DNA from 4 places in the Paenibacillus sp. J31R34 genome. Region 2 is predicted to be linked to each of the others. Evidence: riboswitches for the same ligand, from Rfam matches in the RefSeq annotation. Region 2 holds a riboswitch; each other region holds the start of a gene.
The links. Region 2 has a riboswitch for cyclic di-GMP ahead of AC50YG_RS10015 (methyl-accepting chemotaxis protein). Riboswitches for the same ligand answer to the same signal wherever they lie in the genome.
Positions count from the first base shown of each region.

Region 1: it holds a riboswitch for cyclic di-GMP, as region 2 does, so the genes downstream of both, AC50YG_RS06700 (RNA polymerase sigma factor) here and AC50YG_RS10015 (methyl-accepting chemotaxis protein) in region 2, are expected to answer to the same signal.
Region 3: it holds a riboswitch for cyclic di-GMP, as region 2 does, so the genes downstream of both, AC50YG_RS13220 (methyl-accepting chemotaxis protein) here and AC50YG_RS10015 (methyl-accepting chemotaxis protein) in region 2, are expected to answer to the same signal.
Region 4: it holds a riboswitch for cyclic di-GMP, as region 2 does, so the genes downstream of both, AC50YG_RS25460 (transglutaminase-like domain-containing protein) here and AC50YG_RS10015 (methyl-accepting chemotaxis protein) in region 2, are expected to answer to the same signal.

Region 1 is NZ_JBXENU010000002.1:264,637-268,811, forward strand. It holds gene AC50YG_RS06695 (DUF5050 domain-containing protein) at 1-825, shown strand, start outside; gene AC50YG_RS06700 (RNA polymerase sigma factor) at 985-1,479, opposite strand; cyclic di-GMP riboswitch class I at 1,667-1,764, opposite strand; gene AC50YG_RS06705 (transposase) at 2,162-2,965, shown strand; gene AC50YG_RS06710 (transposase) at 2,984-4,054, shown strand; gene AC50YG_RS06715 (polynucleotide kinase-phosphatase) at 3,966-4,175, opposite strand, start outside.
Region 2 is NZ_JBXENU010000003.1:145,767-149,941, reverse strand. It holds gene AC50YG_RS10025 (ABC transporter ATP-binding protein) at 1-396, opposite strand, end outside; gene AC50YG_RS10020 (GntR family transcriptional regulator) at 416-790, opposite strand; gene AC50YG_RS10015 (methyl-accepting chemotaxis protein) at 969-2,738, opposite strand; cyclic di-GMP riboswitch class I at 2,831-2,914, opposite strand; gene AC50YG_RS10010 (YrzA family protein) at 3,079-3,288, shown strand; tRNA gene AC50YG_RS10005 (tRNA-Thr) at 3,403-3,478, shown strand; tRNA gene AC50YG_RS10000 (tRNA-Pro) at 3,487-3,560, shown strand; gene AC50YG_RS09995 (phytoene desaturase family protein) at 3,773-4,175, opposite strand, start outside.
Region 3 is NZ_JBXENU010000004.1:107,955-112,129, forward strand. It holds gene AC50YG_RS13200 (MATE family efflux transporter) at 1-922, opposite strand, end outside; gene AC50YG_RS13205 (MarR family winged helix-turn-helix transcriptional regulator) at 1,041-1,496, opposite strand; gene AC50YG_RS13210 (GNAT family N-acetyltransferase) at 1,682-2,158, shown strand; gene AC50YG_RS13215 (M48 family metallopeptidase) at 2,162-2,818, shown strand; cyclic di-GMP riboswitch class I at 3,102-3,187, shown strand; gene AC50YG_RS13220 (methyl-accepting chemotaxis protein) at 3,278-4,175, shown strand, end outside.
Region 4 is NZ_JBXENU010000010.1:257,577-261,751, forward strand. It holds gene AC50YG_RS25455 (hypothetical protein) at 1-457, shown strand, start outside; cyclic di-GMP riboswitch class I at 817-902, shown strand; gene AC50YG_RS25460 (transglutaminase-like domain-containing protein) at 916-1,728, shown strand; gene AC50YG_RS25465 (SdrD B-like domain-containing protein) at 1,987-4,175, shown strand, end outside.

The sequences.
Region 1 (4,175 bases), on a different contig from region 2:
AATGTAAACCAAGGAGGTCTAATGGCAAGCACAGACGAGTACATATATATTCCTTTAGAGAATGATGTCATAGAAATACGCAAACAAACCGGAAATTCTATAGTACTACAGGATATTGTTGCCGAGTTTGGATATGTCAACGTAGTCAATGGATACTTGTATTATAATGCATTCAATAGCAAAGAAAACAAAAGAGGACTTGTTGTCCGCTCATTGGACGGTAAGTTCTTGAGACAGATATCAAAGATGAGTTACTACCCCTTTGTTGTTTTCGAAGATTGGATATATGCCACCAATCTACGTGGAGGAAATCTTTATAAAATTAACATTAAAAATTCAGAACTTAAGATGCTTGCTGAAGAACCAGTAGAGGAATTCACCTTACATGACAATGGCATATTTTACAGTGACGGTAATAACCTTTATTCAATCAATCTTGATGGGAAAAACAAACAAAAGCTACTTTCCGACATACAGTTAAATTCTTTAACATACAGAAAAAAAGATAATGCCCTTATATTCATAAATTCTTCTGAAGACAATCGAATTTATTTATATAATATAAATACTAAAAAACTTTCTGTCTTAAAAGATGGTGACTATTCGTTTGTCCAAGTATTTGGAAATAACGAAATCGTAACGTTGAATAGATCTGGATTATTACAGTCTTTTTCATTTCCTGACGGACATCTTAATATAGAAATACCGGGAGTCACCAATTTCCAAGTCTTTAACAATACTTTATACTATTTTGATCAATTTAAATCCTTATACAGCATAACTGAACAAAAACATGAACCCACTAAGGTTTATCCATTAGAGTAAGCCACTAGCTAATCAGTAAAACTAAACATGTACTTCGTCCATTTGAAAACACAATCTACTGATACTATCAAGAGCCATTGTTTAACACCATAAAGCACTACTTTGGTAGCGTATTCTTTTAATGATTTTGAATACTTACTTTCGAAATTTAGGATAAAATTAAGCCTCATTTTCAAGCAGCTTTTTCAGCTTATTTTTAGCTCTTTGAACTCGTTTTTTACAAGCCTCTACCGATATGCCAAGCTCCTGTGCCGCCTCAAACATAGTATATTTCTCTATGACTACCTTTTTCAGCAAATTATAATCATCGGCATCCATTAGTTCTGAGTATAACAGATCGACATTATGCGAATTTTTATCTCCCAAGAAGATGTTTTCGTAAACCAAAGATGATACTACTAGGCTGCTTAAAGAGGCTCGGCTTCGAATCATATTCTTTATAACATATTTCAGTGTATTTAATAACCAGCCTCTTGGATTGGGGCTGGTTATTATATGGCCAACTTTATTACATGCTATTCTAAATGTATCCTGTACAGATTCTTCAGCTAACCTTCGGTCCTTCAATGCGCTTTGCGCATATGCTAACAAAGAATTGAACATCTCGAAGTATAGTTCTTCAAAGACTCGTTTCTGAAGATCATTCAAACCCATCTCATTACCATCCCCCAGTAGAGATCAATCGTATTTATTTTCTGTTACACAATGAGTTGGTACATAATCTAATTCTGTTGTTTTTGGTCTAATAGGTTTTGAGAATTCACCGCTTATAATTTTATGGTGGCTATGTTCTCTTATTTCGCCATACGCAAGTATCCTAGCTACGCGGAGCCTTGGTCCCTCCCGCGGCTCGACTGTCATGACATCGTTTCTCCTACCGATGAATTAGACCCGCAGCTTTGCGTCCTCGACTTTCGTAAAGATTTACTTTTTATTCTAACCAAGATTCCTATCCTATTTTCTCATTTTCATCCCTATAGTCTTATATCGGATACAACCCTTTCATTTATTTGAAATTTAAGTTAAATAATTAACTTTTTATAAAAACAGTTCATTAAAACCAATTAAGAAAAAATGAAGACTCCCTCATGTTTGATGTGTCTCACCCGTACCTATTCCTCAGAAAACGAACCTATCGTCACCTGATTGTTTATTTTTCTGCCCAATAAACACAACCTATAGCATTCCGCACAAAAAAAGCGGGGCTGTCCAGAAAGTCAGTGAAAAGTGATTTCTGGCCCCCCATTTTCGTGACATATAAAAAATAAGCACAAAAAAATCGCCAAATCTTGTAGAATGGGAGTTACCACACAACCACTACAGAAAGGGCGATTTTTTGCGTAATCTGATGACTACTACCGAACAGTATACCATGCAGCTTTCACTTCCTCTAGAGGATATTGAAGAAAAAGGGGTGTCGAAACGAAAGCTGGCCCCTACCTTCAAGCCCTACGACAACAAGCAGGCTCAGATGATCTTGGATCTGGAGTTATTTATCCCTGCCCACCATGTGGCTCGTGTCATTGATGAGATGATCGAAGCGCTCCCGGACGAGCAGTTGTTTACTCACTATGTTGGTGGGGGCTGCAGCTCTTACCATCCTAAAATGATGCTTAAGGCGATCCTCTACGGCTACTCGCAAAAGATTTACTCCTGCCGAGGGATTGAGAAGCTGCTGCGCGAAAACCTCCCAGCGATGTGGCTGTCGGCGATGCAGCAGCCGGACTTCCGCACCTTGAATGAATTTCGCGGCGTGCGTATGAAAGCATGCATGGACGAGTTGTTTGAAACGATGATTCAAAAGCTCATCGAAGGCAACTACATTACGATGGAGCAGTACTTTTTAGATGGCACGAAGATCGAAGCCGATGCTAACAAGTATTCGTTCGTGTGGAAAAAATCCACACTGCCCTTTGAAGCAAAGCTGAAAGAGAAGGTGCAGGAGACCCTTGCCCATATTCATACCCTCACGCAGCAAGAAGCTCGCGAGTACGTAGCAGCGAATCCAGATGGGCTTACGGGTCAGCTCGAAGAAGCAGCTGTCGTACTGGAAGAAAAAGTGGCAAACGTAACCGAACAGATCGCTGGGGCAAACGACAGCGAAGGAAGGAAAGCCTTACGTAAAGCGCTTCGTGCCTGAAAGCAGCCACTGAAGCAGATTCGGGAGGATTTTCTTCCTAGGCTCGCGAGGTATGAGCAGCAGAAAGCCTGCCTTGGCGAGCGCAATAGCTACTCCAAAACCGATCCGGACGCCACATTTATGCGGATGAAGGAAGATCACATGAAAAATGGCCAACTGAAACCGGGCTACAATGTGCAAATGGCCACGGAAAACCAATTCGTTTTGTTTTACAGTCTTCATCAGCGACCTACGGATACGCGCTGCTTCATTCCACATATGGAAAAGTTGGCGGCGTCTTCTTTGCCTATGCCCAAAACCGTGATTGCCGATGCAGGCTATGGCAGTGAAGCGAACTACTTGTATGCGATGGGCCAGGAAAAAGAGCCGAGCTTTGATTTTCTCATCCCTTATGGCAACTATATGAAAGAAAAAACGCGTCGTTACCAAAAGGACATCCGGCACGCCTCGAACTGGGCATACGAGGAACACGATGACCGCTTTGTATGCCCGAATGGACGCTACGTTCGCTTTAAGAAATACCAAACGAAAAAGAATGATTCCGGTTTGGAACAAAGCTTCAAGCTGTATGAATGTGAAGATTGCAGGAACTGCTCCTTCAAGCCCGTATGCAGCAAAGCAAAGGGAAATCGCCAGGTTCACTGGAATACGATTTGGGAAGAGTTAAAAGCAAAGGCCAAACAAGCCCTTGAGGATGACGATAAATCCGCCATTTATGCTCGGCGTAAGGTCGAGGTAGAGAGCGTATTTGGTCACATCAAGGGCAACCGGTCGTTCCGCCGGTTCTCCCTGCGAGGGCTGGACAAGGTTCACACGGAGTTTGGGATTGTGGCGTTGGCTCACAATCTCTTGAAGGTGGCAGGCATTCGCCTTGCTACCTTCTGCAAAAGCATGGGCACAAAAAAAGTTGGACGGAAAACATTGCATTTTTTCCGTCCAACTTTTTATTTTAGGGACTTATTGGACAGCCCCGTTTTTATAACCATCTTCCCTTCATCCTCTAAAGCCGCGGATCAACCGAATCCGACTCCATGGATAAAGCGGCAAGCACACATTCATGAATCCGCTCCACCGATTCCTTGCGAATAAACCGTTCCACCGACTCCAGTCCCAACGCAAATTCCTTGAGCGCATAACGCTCCTTTTTGCTTGTTTTGCGCTGCTTCAGCCTTTGCAGATTTTCGGGCAGCAAATAATCCATGCCATAAAT
Region 2 (4,175 bases):
CATTCCTTTGGATAAAGAGCTAATGCGATCATTGCGATCCAGCTTCAAAAAGTCGAGCATGCTCCCTGCTTTCTCCTGATCGAAATCCTTATAAAAATCACTGAAAAAACGAAGGGCATCCTTCACCCGCATCCACGACTCGGTTACCGGCTGATCCGGCATAAAGGACGTAACCGCCTTTGTCCCGATGCCAATCGGCTCTCCGCAAATTCGAACGCTTCCTGAGGTTGGCTGAATGAGTCCTGCCGCCAGCTTCATGAGTGTACTCTTGCCGCTGCCATTGCTGCCAAGCAGACCAATAATTTTGCCAGCTTCCAGGTTTAAATTAATATTATGCAGCGCTTTTCTCGATCCGTAGTTTTTTGTTACGGCTTGCAGTTCAACAATCTTCTTCATTCGTATATTCTCCCCCCGCCTATTTCTGCTCTTCCTTGCTAACTGCTTCCGATACAATCGCTACAATGTCCTCCTGCTTAAAGCCCAAATCGCGCATCCCCTGAATGAAACGTCCGAGCAAATCAGCCGCCATCTCTTTTTTAATACTCACAATCGCCGCCTCCTCGCTCGTTACATATCTTCCAAGTCCGCGCCTTGTTTCGACGATGCCTTCACGCTCCAGTTCCTGAAAAGTACGCTGTATCGTATTCGGATTGATTTGCAGCTCCACTGCAAGCTCGCGCACCGAATCGATTTTATCGCCGGGATTAAGTTTCCCGCTAATAATTTGCTGTTTAATGTAGTTCATGATTTGGATGTAGATTGGCTGGTTGTTGTCAAATTCAATCGGCATAAGTCACCTCCGTGTTAATGTGTTAGTGTTATATCTAAATAGTACACTAGTATTCTGTTGTTGTAAAGGGCTGGATAAAAAAAAGGCTGCCTCCAATCGCCCACGGGCGCTGAAAGCAGCTATTTACTCTTTACTATTCCTTTTTATTGTTCCATTTACTAATCCATTAAAAGCGAGCTTACACCTTGAATACAGCCGCTTTTTCGCGCAAATTAGTGGAAGAGCCCTGTAGTTTCTCAGCCAGCTCTTGAAGCTGAATCGATACCTCAAATTGATCCTCGGACATTCCGCTCATCTGCTCCATTTTGCCATTCACCTCGGAGGAGGTTTGCAGCAGCTTGTCTACAGAACCAACAATATCGGTAATACCCTTTGTAATTTCATCAATACCGACGGAGATTTCGCCCATTTGCTCGGACAAGACGCTGCTTTGATTTTCCAGGCCGTTAAACATTTCGCTCGCGGTCACCGATGCCTGCTTCGTCGTTTCAATCACTTCTGAGAAGCTGCTCAAGCTCTGGCTGCTGTCGGCAAAATCGTTCTGAATAAGCTTAAGCTCCTTCGTAATATCTTTGGAAATGATATCCGTCTGGCTCGACAGCTTGCGAATCTCCTCTGCTACTACAGCAAACCCTCTGCCATGCTCGCCTGCACGCGCCGATTCAATCGAAGCATTCAGCGACAATAAATTCGTCTGAGTGTTCAAATCCTGAATGCCGCCCAAAAACTTCGTTACATTATTGTAGCGCTCATTAATCCGGTCAAAGGATTCCGTTACTCGGGAAAATTGCTGCACCGTCTGATTGACCATTTGCACGACGCCCTTCATATCGGTGGAGCCTGTGCGCGACGACTCTCTCATTTCTTTCATATCGCGGTTAATATATTCGGTTGAAGCTGCAATTTGCTGCGAGCTTGCCGATATTTGCTCCGTTACGGCCGAGATCGAAGTAGCATCATCATACTGGGTCATCAAAATCGTTTTGCCATTGCCAATCTCTTCTTTCACCTGCTCGGAAGCATTCTGATTGCGAACAATCATATCTCCCATATTGCGCGAGGCTTGCAGAACAACCGTACTTACATCCATAGTCGAACGAAGCGTGTCGCGAAGCGCACTTCCCATTTGCTCCAGCGAACGGTCAATTTGACCAAATTCATCTTGGCGATCCAGCTTCCCATCATAGGTAAAATCGTTATTTTGATAGGAGGCAATTCGATTCATTAAGCCAACGATGCCTTTTTTCACATTTCGGCTTAACGAATAGGACATGATGAACGGCAAAACGGCAAGCAGCACAATATTGATTATAATAATCGTATTGGCAGCCGCAAGACTTCTGTTCAATGCATCTTGTGTTGCAACCGAATCCACTTCAAGCCATTTTTCTACCGTTTCATTCGCAAAGCTGAGAACAATCGTATATGTACTGACAAGCTGTTTGACCTTGGCGGAACGGTCTTCAATCGAGAGCAGGCTGTGATTGCCGTTTTCTTTATTAAGCTGCTCCAGAGCAAGCCCAAACACATTGCCTTGGTTCGAATAGGCGTTGCCATTATCTCCGTGAGGATATTTCGCATCCAGCGACTCTAGTGTAACCTTCAGATGTTCTACCCGCTCGGGCATCGTCTTAAGCGCCAAATTGATGCCATCATCGCCGGTGCTGCCGTTTTCTACCGCATCAATCATTGAAAGCAGCGTGCGCAGCATTGAATCCGATACACCTTGATATTCTTTTTTGGCCTCCTGAAGCTCATTTGAAGCGTTCACTGCACTTCTAACCGAAGCATTTTGCATAAAAATCCAACCACCAGCCACCACATTAAACAATGTAATTAATGAAGTGATGAACAGTAGCTTCGTTGTAACCTTTTGTCTCTTCAAGAAATCAGAAATTCTTGATGTCCATTTTAACCATTTTGCCTCTTTCAATCGGTTAATCGCCATTTTCTCTCCATCTCTCCTAATACACTGAAAAAAAACAAAAGCTATTCAACCACCGTTACGAGTTGAATAGCTGAATCAGCCTATAGTCCTGTACCGGTAGTTTGGCAGCCATAGCTTAATACCTTAGGCCCATAACTTTGCGCCCTTATTTTTCAATAAGTTTGCCTTTTTCAGTATGTAATTTTCTATTTATTTCGACACTTTTAAAGTATAATTTAGGGAAACCCTTTTGTAAATTACAAAAAGCGTGATTAGCTGACATGATACTTTGAAACTAGTTCTGAACAACGTTATACTATTAACGAAAGCTAGGCATGCAAGAGATTTGAGGGGGTTAATGATGGATTTCCGATTAGATTTAATTGAGGATAAAATCGAATTTTTTGAGGCTTTTGACTTACGAACGCTGGAGAAGCATATTGACCAGCAAATTGAAGCGAATAAGGCACTACTTTTACAAGTTCACGCCATTAGCCATCATGCGGTCTTTCATCCCGATCGCGGGAAAATGCTGTACAGCGCAGTCGTTCATTTTAAAGTTAAAAAATAGGCCGATTCGGGCATTTGACTGCTGCCCGAATTTTTTTTCGAAAAATTAAAAAAAGGTATTGCATCCTCCTAAAGTTCTGTGGCATAATACATCTTGTGTCCGATTCATAACCACGCCGTTGTAGCTCAACTGGTAGAGCAACTGACTTGTAATCAGTAGGTTGGGGGTTCAAGTCCTCTCGACGGCACCATTTTTTCTCGGGACGTAGCTCAGCTTGGTAGAGCACCTGGTTTGGGACCAGGGGGTCGCATGTTCAAATCGTGTCGTCCCGATATTTAATAAGTTGTTTCAAGCAGGCCCTCTAATCCTAGAAGGGTTTTTTATTTTATTTGACCCTTTTTAGTTTGCGTTTCATTCCGAGAAATATAGAGAATGGATGGAACAATCCTATCCTTTCCTATATTTTTAAAAATAAGCCGCGCTTGGCTGGATGCATTACTGCACCCAGCCAAGTGCGGCTTTTCTTTTGCACCATTAGTTTCTCTCAAGAATGCTGCCGAATCATCGCCTCTGCGGTGAGCAGCCCTGACATGGCAACCATCGGCGTTCCTCCGCCGGGATGGGTCGTTCCACCTGCAAACCATAGTCCACGCAAATCCGCACGATTGGACGGCCGCATAAACGTCTGCTTCGCTGAATTCGAGGAAATGCCATAGATGGCGCCGCGAAATGCTGACGTATCCCGCTCAAGATCCTCCGGCGTATAAGCAGCAAGCTGCTCCGTATTAAGGTCTAGTCCCTCCAAGCCATAGGCAGCTAACTGCTTCAACAGACGTCCCTGATAACGCTCCGCCTCCCTCTCCCAGCTCCAAGCGTCCGACGTATAAGGGGCATTCGCCAAAATAAACAGGTTGCTGCCGCCTTCCGGCGCCATGTCCGGTTCTGAA
Region 3 (4,175 bases), on a different contig from region 2:
TGGTCGTGAAGGAAAAGGCGATGAGTGGTACAACCCCTTCACATAGCCCCATCAGGATAACTTCAGGAAATTGCAGCAGTCGTGATGAAATGCCAAATCCAGCAACGGCTTGATTCCCATATTCAATAAGGTAGTGGTTGAAAATCAGTCCCATTGCACCTAGGAACATGCTCATAATAAATACGGGTGTGCCAATTTTGAAAATGTTACTCGTAATTTCTTTAGATGCTTTGAACCATTTCAACGATATGCTGAGGAACTTGCTTTTTCTCCCTATATAGATAGCGAAAAAGATACTTGCTGCTGCGTTGGAAATGACCGTTGCTGCTGCAACTCCCATCACATCCCCGTGTAATACAAAAATAACGATTGCATCAAGAATAATATTAACGATAACGCTTAGAATCATCCCAATCATGGAGGTCATTGCGGCCCCTTCGGAGCGGACAATGTTCTCCAAGGAGAAAAATAAGACGACAAACGGCGAACCAATGAGCATCATGGTGACATAGTCTTTTGTGAATGCGAAGGAGCTAGTCGTTGCCCCGAGCCCATGAACAATTTGGTCAATAAGTGGTAGTCCCACAATCATCAACAATAAACCGAGGACAAAACTTGTGTAGAAGGAGAAGGAGGATACATGCTTCACCACATCATAGCTTTTTTCACCTAATAATCTGGAGATGAATGTACCTGCGCCTATGCCAATCAGATTACCCAGCGCCATAAAAGCTGCGAACAATGGTAGGGTAAGCGCTAGCGCCGTTAGCATTTCGGTATTGTGCAGGGTGCCAAGGAAATATGCGTTAAGAATGGAGTAAATAACACTCATCGACATGCCGAGCATCATAGGAACGGCGAAATGAGCGATAGCTTTATAAATCGGTGCTTTTTCAAAATAATGGAGGTTTTCAGCATCCATGTGGGTCACCACTTTCTCATGTATGGTTTGCAGTTAATTACTTAGAGTTCTAACTATATAAGGATCATAACCCCTTCCCTTCATGCGTAGGAGGGGGTTACGAGAGTTGTGAAAATTACTATCTGCGCTCAAAAGAGTTCGCTGTATCTTCATCGATATTGGCTTCGATGCGTGCAAGGAACCTGAACAGTAAGTTGGTTTCATCGTCGGTGAAGCCTTCCAGCAGCGTAAGTTCAAAATCTTCAAAATATTGATTGAATGAGCCAAGAAGCTCTTTCGCAGCTGGGGTTACACGCAATAGGTTGCGGCGCTCATCCTTCGGATCAGACCTGCGAACAATAAGGCCTTTCTTCTCCAAATTGTTGACCAGACTGCTGATAGAGGAGCCTTTACGGTTAAAGGTGATTTCTAGATCCTTCTGGGAAAGTCCCCCTTCTTCATGTTCATTAATATACCGAATGGCATGCCCTTGCTCTACCGTTAGCCCGTACGCTTCCAACTTCTTATTGACGTTGAGCTTCATCATTAGTCCGATCATACGAAATTTATGCTGCAGGTTGCGGTCTTGCTGCATGCTTATCACCTTCTGTTAAAATGAATTAGAAATCTAATTGTTAGATGTCTAATTAAATATATCGTGATGGATTTCGGTTGTCAAATCGTTTTTATTATTTTTTAATTCATCGATTATGGTATGATAACGGTCACGAGTCAGAGCGACTAGAAGATAAGCTTCCAGACAAAAAGGAGATTAAAATCATGTCTAGCATTACAGCCAAACCATTTGATAAAGAAATGCAGAACACACTCGGCGAGATTACGACGACCTACCATGCAAGCGAATTGAGCAAGAAGGACCCATCGGAGCTGCCGGAAAACATTTATGTGATTGAAGACAAAGAGACGATGGTTGGCTATGGCGTCATTTGGGAATATGCAAGCGGCAAGCAGCTCATCGAAAAAGCGGAAAAGGATTATTTTAGCGATGACGAAAAATATTTGGAAAAGGACTTTTATATCGACATTAAAAATAAAAAGGATTTTGTTTTTATAGAAGTGCTGGATGTGCTGAAGGAATATGAAGGCAAAGGGCAAGCGGCATCCTTTATCAACTGGCTTAAAGCGAAATATCCGAAAAAGAGAATGTATGTGTACACACTGGATAAAACGCGCAACTTCTGGTTTAAGCAAGACTTTGAAGTGCTCGGCACAACAGCCTGGATGACCTATAACTAGCCGATGAACATTGAATTTGAAAATCAAACGATATCGTTTCATGTTCAATATGGCAATCGTGAAAAGAAAATATCGATTCAAATCGAGCCATCAGGCTTCATTACGGTAAAAGCGCCGAAAGCGGCAAGTGAAGAGGTCATTAAACGAGCTGTCGAGCGGCATGGGAAATGGATTTTGCAGCAAACGCAGCATCTTGCGGAGGCTACTAAAGCGCCGCAAACGAAGCAATACCAAGATACAGAGAAATTCCTCTACCTTGGCAAAGAGCATTTGCTGCATGAATTAATCAAGACAGATGGATTAACTGAGGAGGAGCTTCGGAAAAACCTCAAGAAGTTTTATTTTTCAAGCTGCAAAAAATTAATAGGGGAACGTCTACCTATTTATCAGGCGCAGCTGAAAATAAAGCCCAAAACGGTTGAGATCGTAGAGTCCTCGACGAAGTGGGGAAGCTGCAGCTCCAGCAAGCATTTAACCTTTAACTATCGTTTGGCGATGGCTCCAATTGATGTGATTGATTACGTCATTATCCATGAGCTTTGCCATCTGTTTCATATGAATCATGACCGATCCTTTTGGCGGCGCGTAGGCAGTCTTATGCCGGATTATAAAGAAAAAGAACAGTATTTGGCCAGATATGGCGGCTTCATGACGCTCTAACGCTGGGCAGTCAAAGAGAACGTCCTAATGGTTGTCGAGTCCGAAGTGCCTGGGGTGCCCCAGCCCCAGCCCCAGCCCCAGCCCCCGACCTGGTTTCATCGTTACCCCTCTAATCTTACTTTTGCAAGCTCCTCTATATCCTTCAATTTCCCCGTTGATTGCAAAAAAACCTTCATTGGCTCATCAGCACTGTATTTTTTGGATAAATATGTAAGTTTTAAAGAGTTCTAATAAATAATTAATGTGTAACTATAAAAGTTCAGTGTCATTTTACCGATATTCTTTTCTGTAAAGGCGAACTCGCTGAAAGGTGGGGACGCAGAGCTTCGGATCTAATGAGCTAAGCGCGATGCTAGCCGGGTCGCCGAATAAGGAAGGGGTATGTGTACGCAAATCCAGTCTATTCGGCCCGGATTTTTTTCGTATTCAAAAATTTATGAAGGAAAATGAGTGATTACCATGAAACTAACCATCAAAAGCAGCCTGATTACCACTCTATTAATGACAGTATCGCTAAGCTGTGTGTCTTTCCTTGGCTATGATAAGGCCAAAACGACATTGGAGGCAAACTTTAAGAAGCAGGCGGAGCAGCAGCTGACTGTTGTTCAGAACTACATCGATATTTGGATTCAGGGCACACAGGCCAAATACGAGGCATTAAGTCAGTCCGATGACGTGAGAAACAGAGATATTCCTGAAATTCTCGCATACAGCAACCGAATGACGGAGATTACTGATAACCCGGACGAATTTGCATTTATTGCACCTGATGGCACGCTTTATTTGCCGGGAGCAACGGTTAGTGTCAAGGATTACCCGCATTTTCAAAGGGCGATCAACGGTGAGAACGTCACCATTGATCCGGTAGGCTCAAAGTCTCCCGGGGTGGAGGGAACTCCAATTGTGCTTACGGCTACTCCTGTAAGGGACGACCAAGGTAATATTGTTGGAGTCGGCAATGGAGGTCAGCCTATTCAGGACTTGATTGATCTCATCTCCAAAGTGAAATTGGGACAAAGCGGTCATGCGATTGTTTATACAAAGGATGGCACGGTTGTGGCCAGTGAAAAACCCGAAGAGACCCTACAGAAAAATATGGCCGATTACGAGAATGAGACGCTAAATAAAATTGTAACGGACAGCACGAATGGCGACGCGGGTTTGGCTGAAGCCGTCATTAACGGCTCGGAGCATATGATCGTTTATGGGAAATCTGGCATGATGGATTGGGGCATAGCGATTTTGGTTCCCAAAAGTGAAGCCTATGCTGAAGCCAACGCCTTGTTGCGGTTTTCGATTTTTGTAACAATCGTGTGCCTTCTGGTTTCCGCAGCAATCATCTATACGGTCATGCGCA
Region 4 (4,175 bases), on a different contig from region 2:
GATAACCGAGAAACGGCAAATAAACGTCATTCGCCATTTTCGCTATCCTGAGCTGGCTTGCTGTATAAGCGAGGGAGCCCAGCACCTACGACAGCTGAATTTAAATCAAATGACCGATTACACGATCGTTCGAGGCTTTTATACCCATCATCGAGGTCATTTTATTGGGATTACAGCTACTTCTGAGGGGCCTTTGTTTTTCTATGACAAGCAATATTTTCAGCTTTCGGAAGGGAAATTTATGATTGCTCTGGAGCATGACGACAAGCGAAACACGTTCTCTTTTTGGTGGGATGGGGTAGAAATATGTCGCCTGAACTATCAGCGGCAGCTTTATCAGTACAATGAGGGAATCGTGGATGACGGTATTCGTGATTTTTTTGCTTGGCTTTATTTGTCGACAGGACCGAGAAAGTTTTGGAGATTTCAAAAATTTTACACGGTCAAAAGCAGCTAAACGCTGGTTCGGGTATCAGAATTTTATCAGCCGAAAAAGGATTGATAAAACGCATGATGGAGCTGAAGTGGGATGGGCGCTGAACATTTGAAAGAGTTTCAAAGCTTGAAGCATGAGGATGAAATGCGGTATATGCTCCTGCTAAGGGATGTAAAGGGCATGCTTAAAGAGCGGAAAGAAGAGCCTTTTATGAAACGGTTAAAGCGGAGATGGATGAAGAGAGGCCAGAAAATACAAGCCTCAGCCTGGAAATAAAAAAGGTTTAACGTATTGTTTGTTGCAAATAATGGGTATATACTAGAGATAATCATAGTTTAATATAAGGTAGTTCTTCTACCTAACATCACTTACAAAACTTTACACGATAACGGCAAACCTGTCGAAAGGCAGGGACGCAAAGCTAAAGGGCCTTCTCTATTATTTAGATGGCAGCCTAGCCACCGAAGGGAGTTTTTTTTATGCGCAAAAGTTTAACGGTTATGATTTTGCTTGCATTGATACTGTCCGTGTTCCCGCAAGCAACTGCTCAAGTGGCAGCAGCTGGGACAAGCTGGCTCGATGAATCCAATGTGGATAAAGGAAGCATCGGTATTCGTTATGAGGTTAAGTCGGGCGTAGATACAAGGCTGGTTGTAGCCAAAGACGGCAAAAATTATACGTATGCGCTCCGGGCAAACCAGACAGAAGAGTGGTTCGCGCTTCAACTGGGCAATGGAGACTATACGATTACATTATTGGAGAACGTCAGTGGAACCAATAAATATAGAGCAGTTCAAACAGGCAAAGTTACCTTGAATTTGAGTGACAGCAGCCTTGTCTATTTAAACTCCATTCAAAATATTGACTGGAGCAGCAACAGCAAAGCGGTCAAGAAAGCATTGGAGCTGACTAAGGGTAAAAAGACGGATACCGAGAAGGTAACGGCAATTTACAAATATATTGTGGCGAATATTTCTTATGATCATCAGCTTGCAGCTAAGGTGACCAACGATTATTTGCCTCAAATCGATCGTACGTTTAGTTCACAGAAAGACATTTGCTACGGTTATGCTGCATTAATGGCGGGCATGCTTCGCAGCTTGGACATTCCGGCCAAGATGGTGACGGGCAAAGCGTCCGATGTATCGAACTATCATGCTTGGAATGAAGTATATTTGGACGGCAAATGGATCACGATCGATACGACGCTTGATGCTGGCATGAAGAACAGCAAGAAAGCGGGCAAAATGATTAAAGACAGCTCGCGCTATATAGCTGCTAAAGTTTATTAAACGGATTTAAACACATATAAATCAATAGGTACGTACAGAAGCTTCGTCTATCCTTCAAGGGATGGACGGAGCTTTTTTTGTTGTTATTTAGGCTGTCGAATGAAGGGGATGCTTGTAAAGTTTTTGTACAGTTGGGCTAGATATAATTTTCTTATTTGAATGTAAGGAGGGAGAGGATGGAGAAAGACTTGGCTTTCGTGAGGTAATCACAACAATAGAACAACTAGACAAGATAGAGAAAAAGAGAGGATTGATAAGATGCCCGCAAGTAGACAGAGAGCGATCAGGCAAAAGATTTCCTGGATTATGCTGCTCGTTTTGCTGCTGCAAGCCGCATTCCAGCCATTCGCAGCTCCAATACAGGCAGCAGGTCCGATTACAGGACTAACTTTTACAAAGACAGCCAGTGTGAACACCGTTAATGTAGGCGATACCTTCAAGTATACCATCTTGTATCAGGCGGATGGCGCGACTCATGTTGGTAAGAACGTAACGATTGTTGATACTGTACCGGCACAATTTGAAATTGTGGATGGCTGGGAGGATGGAGGCTGGGATACGAAAAACGGCCAAACCCTTACGGTTAATGCACATCCACTGCCTTCCGGTACTTCGGTAAAGCTGGAAATTCCAGTGAAAGCGAAGCCGACTGGCTCAAGTTCGGTTGTTCCTACGACGAATACGGCGACGATTACACTCGTTGATTCAGCGGAAAGTACAACAGCATCGGCGAATGTAACGATTAACGCGGACCCAAATCCAGTAGCTACACCAACGCCTACAGCAACACCGACGGCGACACCAACTGCCTCAACCTATGACAAATGGTGGGCTTACAAAAGCCAAGACACTGGATTTGGCGGCGGAGTTCCGATTATTGGCGGAGCGGTTGAGTATACGGTAGGCATTAAAGGCGAAGCGGGCAATACGAATCCTGGCAGCTTGAAATATGCGACGTTAGTCGATACGCTGCCGCCAGATGCCGTATATGTGAGCTCAACAGAAAGTGGCGTCTATGATTCAACGGCTCGTACGATCACTTGGTCGAACATTGAGCTGGCTTCCGGACAATCTTTTGAAGCAAAAGTATCGGTCACATTCCCTGACGATTTAGGGTATGGTCATCCGACCGGAACACCGCTTGAGCGCAAAAACAACGTTGAAATTTTGAGCGGCTATACACTCGAGGGTGACGGGGCAGTTACTGATCCTGACGCTGATGTGACAACTAAATTCGGAGAGCCGGTATCTGGCGTTTCCGGTTTAACCAAGTCACGCGTTTACCAGTATCGCTGGCATGGCCAAACCCAGAAGTTCAACATCGGCGGCATCAGCAATACAGGGACAAATGTAAATACGTCTTTGTCGAACCTGGTACTGACTGATGTGCTGCCTGTGGAAATGGATTACAGCAGCATTAAAATGCCAAATGTTTTTACATCCCAGCTTCGTTATAAAACAAGCGATGGCGTGACTGAAACTTGGCATGCGTATAGCGGCAGTCTTGCGCCTAACGGCACAATTACAGTGAGCACGACAGCTGGTACAAACCGCATTGTGCTGAATGCTGGCGAATATTTGACTGCTTTGGAGTGGTCGTTCAGCACGTTGGCTCCAGGCGGTACAATTGGCGGCATTGAAATTACAGGAACGGTTAGAGACTTCGCTAACGGTACGAATGCTCCTGTCGTTCACGGCGATCAAGTAACGAATCAAGTGTCTCTGGATTATCAGGCACTGAATGTTACTGTTCCAGGTCAATGGGATAATAAGCCTCAAAAAACGGCTCAAGCAGATTTCAATATCAACAATGAGAAGCCATGGCTTGTTGCAAATAAAGCGATTGGAGCGGGAAATTTCCGTCCACTCAGTACGGTGCCGTTCACTTTAACGGTTCGCAATGATATTAAAGCAACGGGACCTTATGTTAATCCAGTTGTCTATGATTTATTGCCAACAAGCTTTGATTATTACCTCAATCCTAAAATAGCCGATCCTGTTGCGGCGCTGGCAGCCTCGTTTACGTTTACGGGCACGCCTGCTGGAGCAAGTGCTCCACAGCTAGAGCTTGTTGATAAAAACTGGAACGGTACTGGACGGACTCTTGTCAAATGGTCATGGTCCGACGGCACCTCTTTTGCTCCAGGCACAAGCTTTGAAATCAGCTATAAAGGCGAGGTTCGTGCGGGTACGCCTCAAGGTACAACCTACACGAACGATATGTATATTACAACAAGCGATCCTAATACAGAGTTCTGGCATACAGGGGACTCCGCACAGGATAAGCCGCAAAATCTGCCAGCATGGCAAACACGCAACAATACGATTAAAGATACAGTCATTGGCTTTGATCCAACAGCGGGAACGGATGAATTTTTTGTTCATGCCTCTGCGAATGTAACGGTACGCAAAGCGTCGCTCGTACAGTCGACAAAATGGAATCAAGG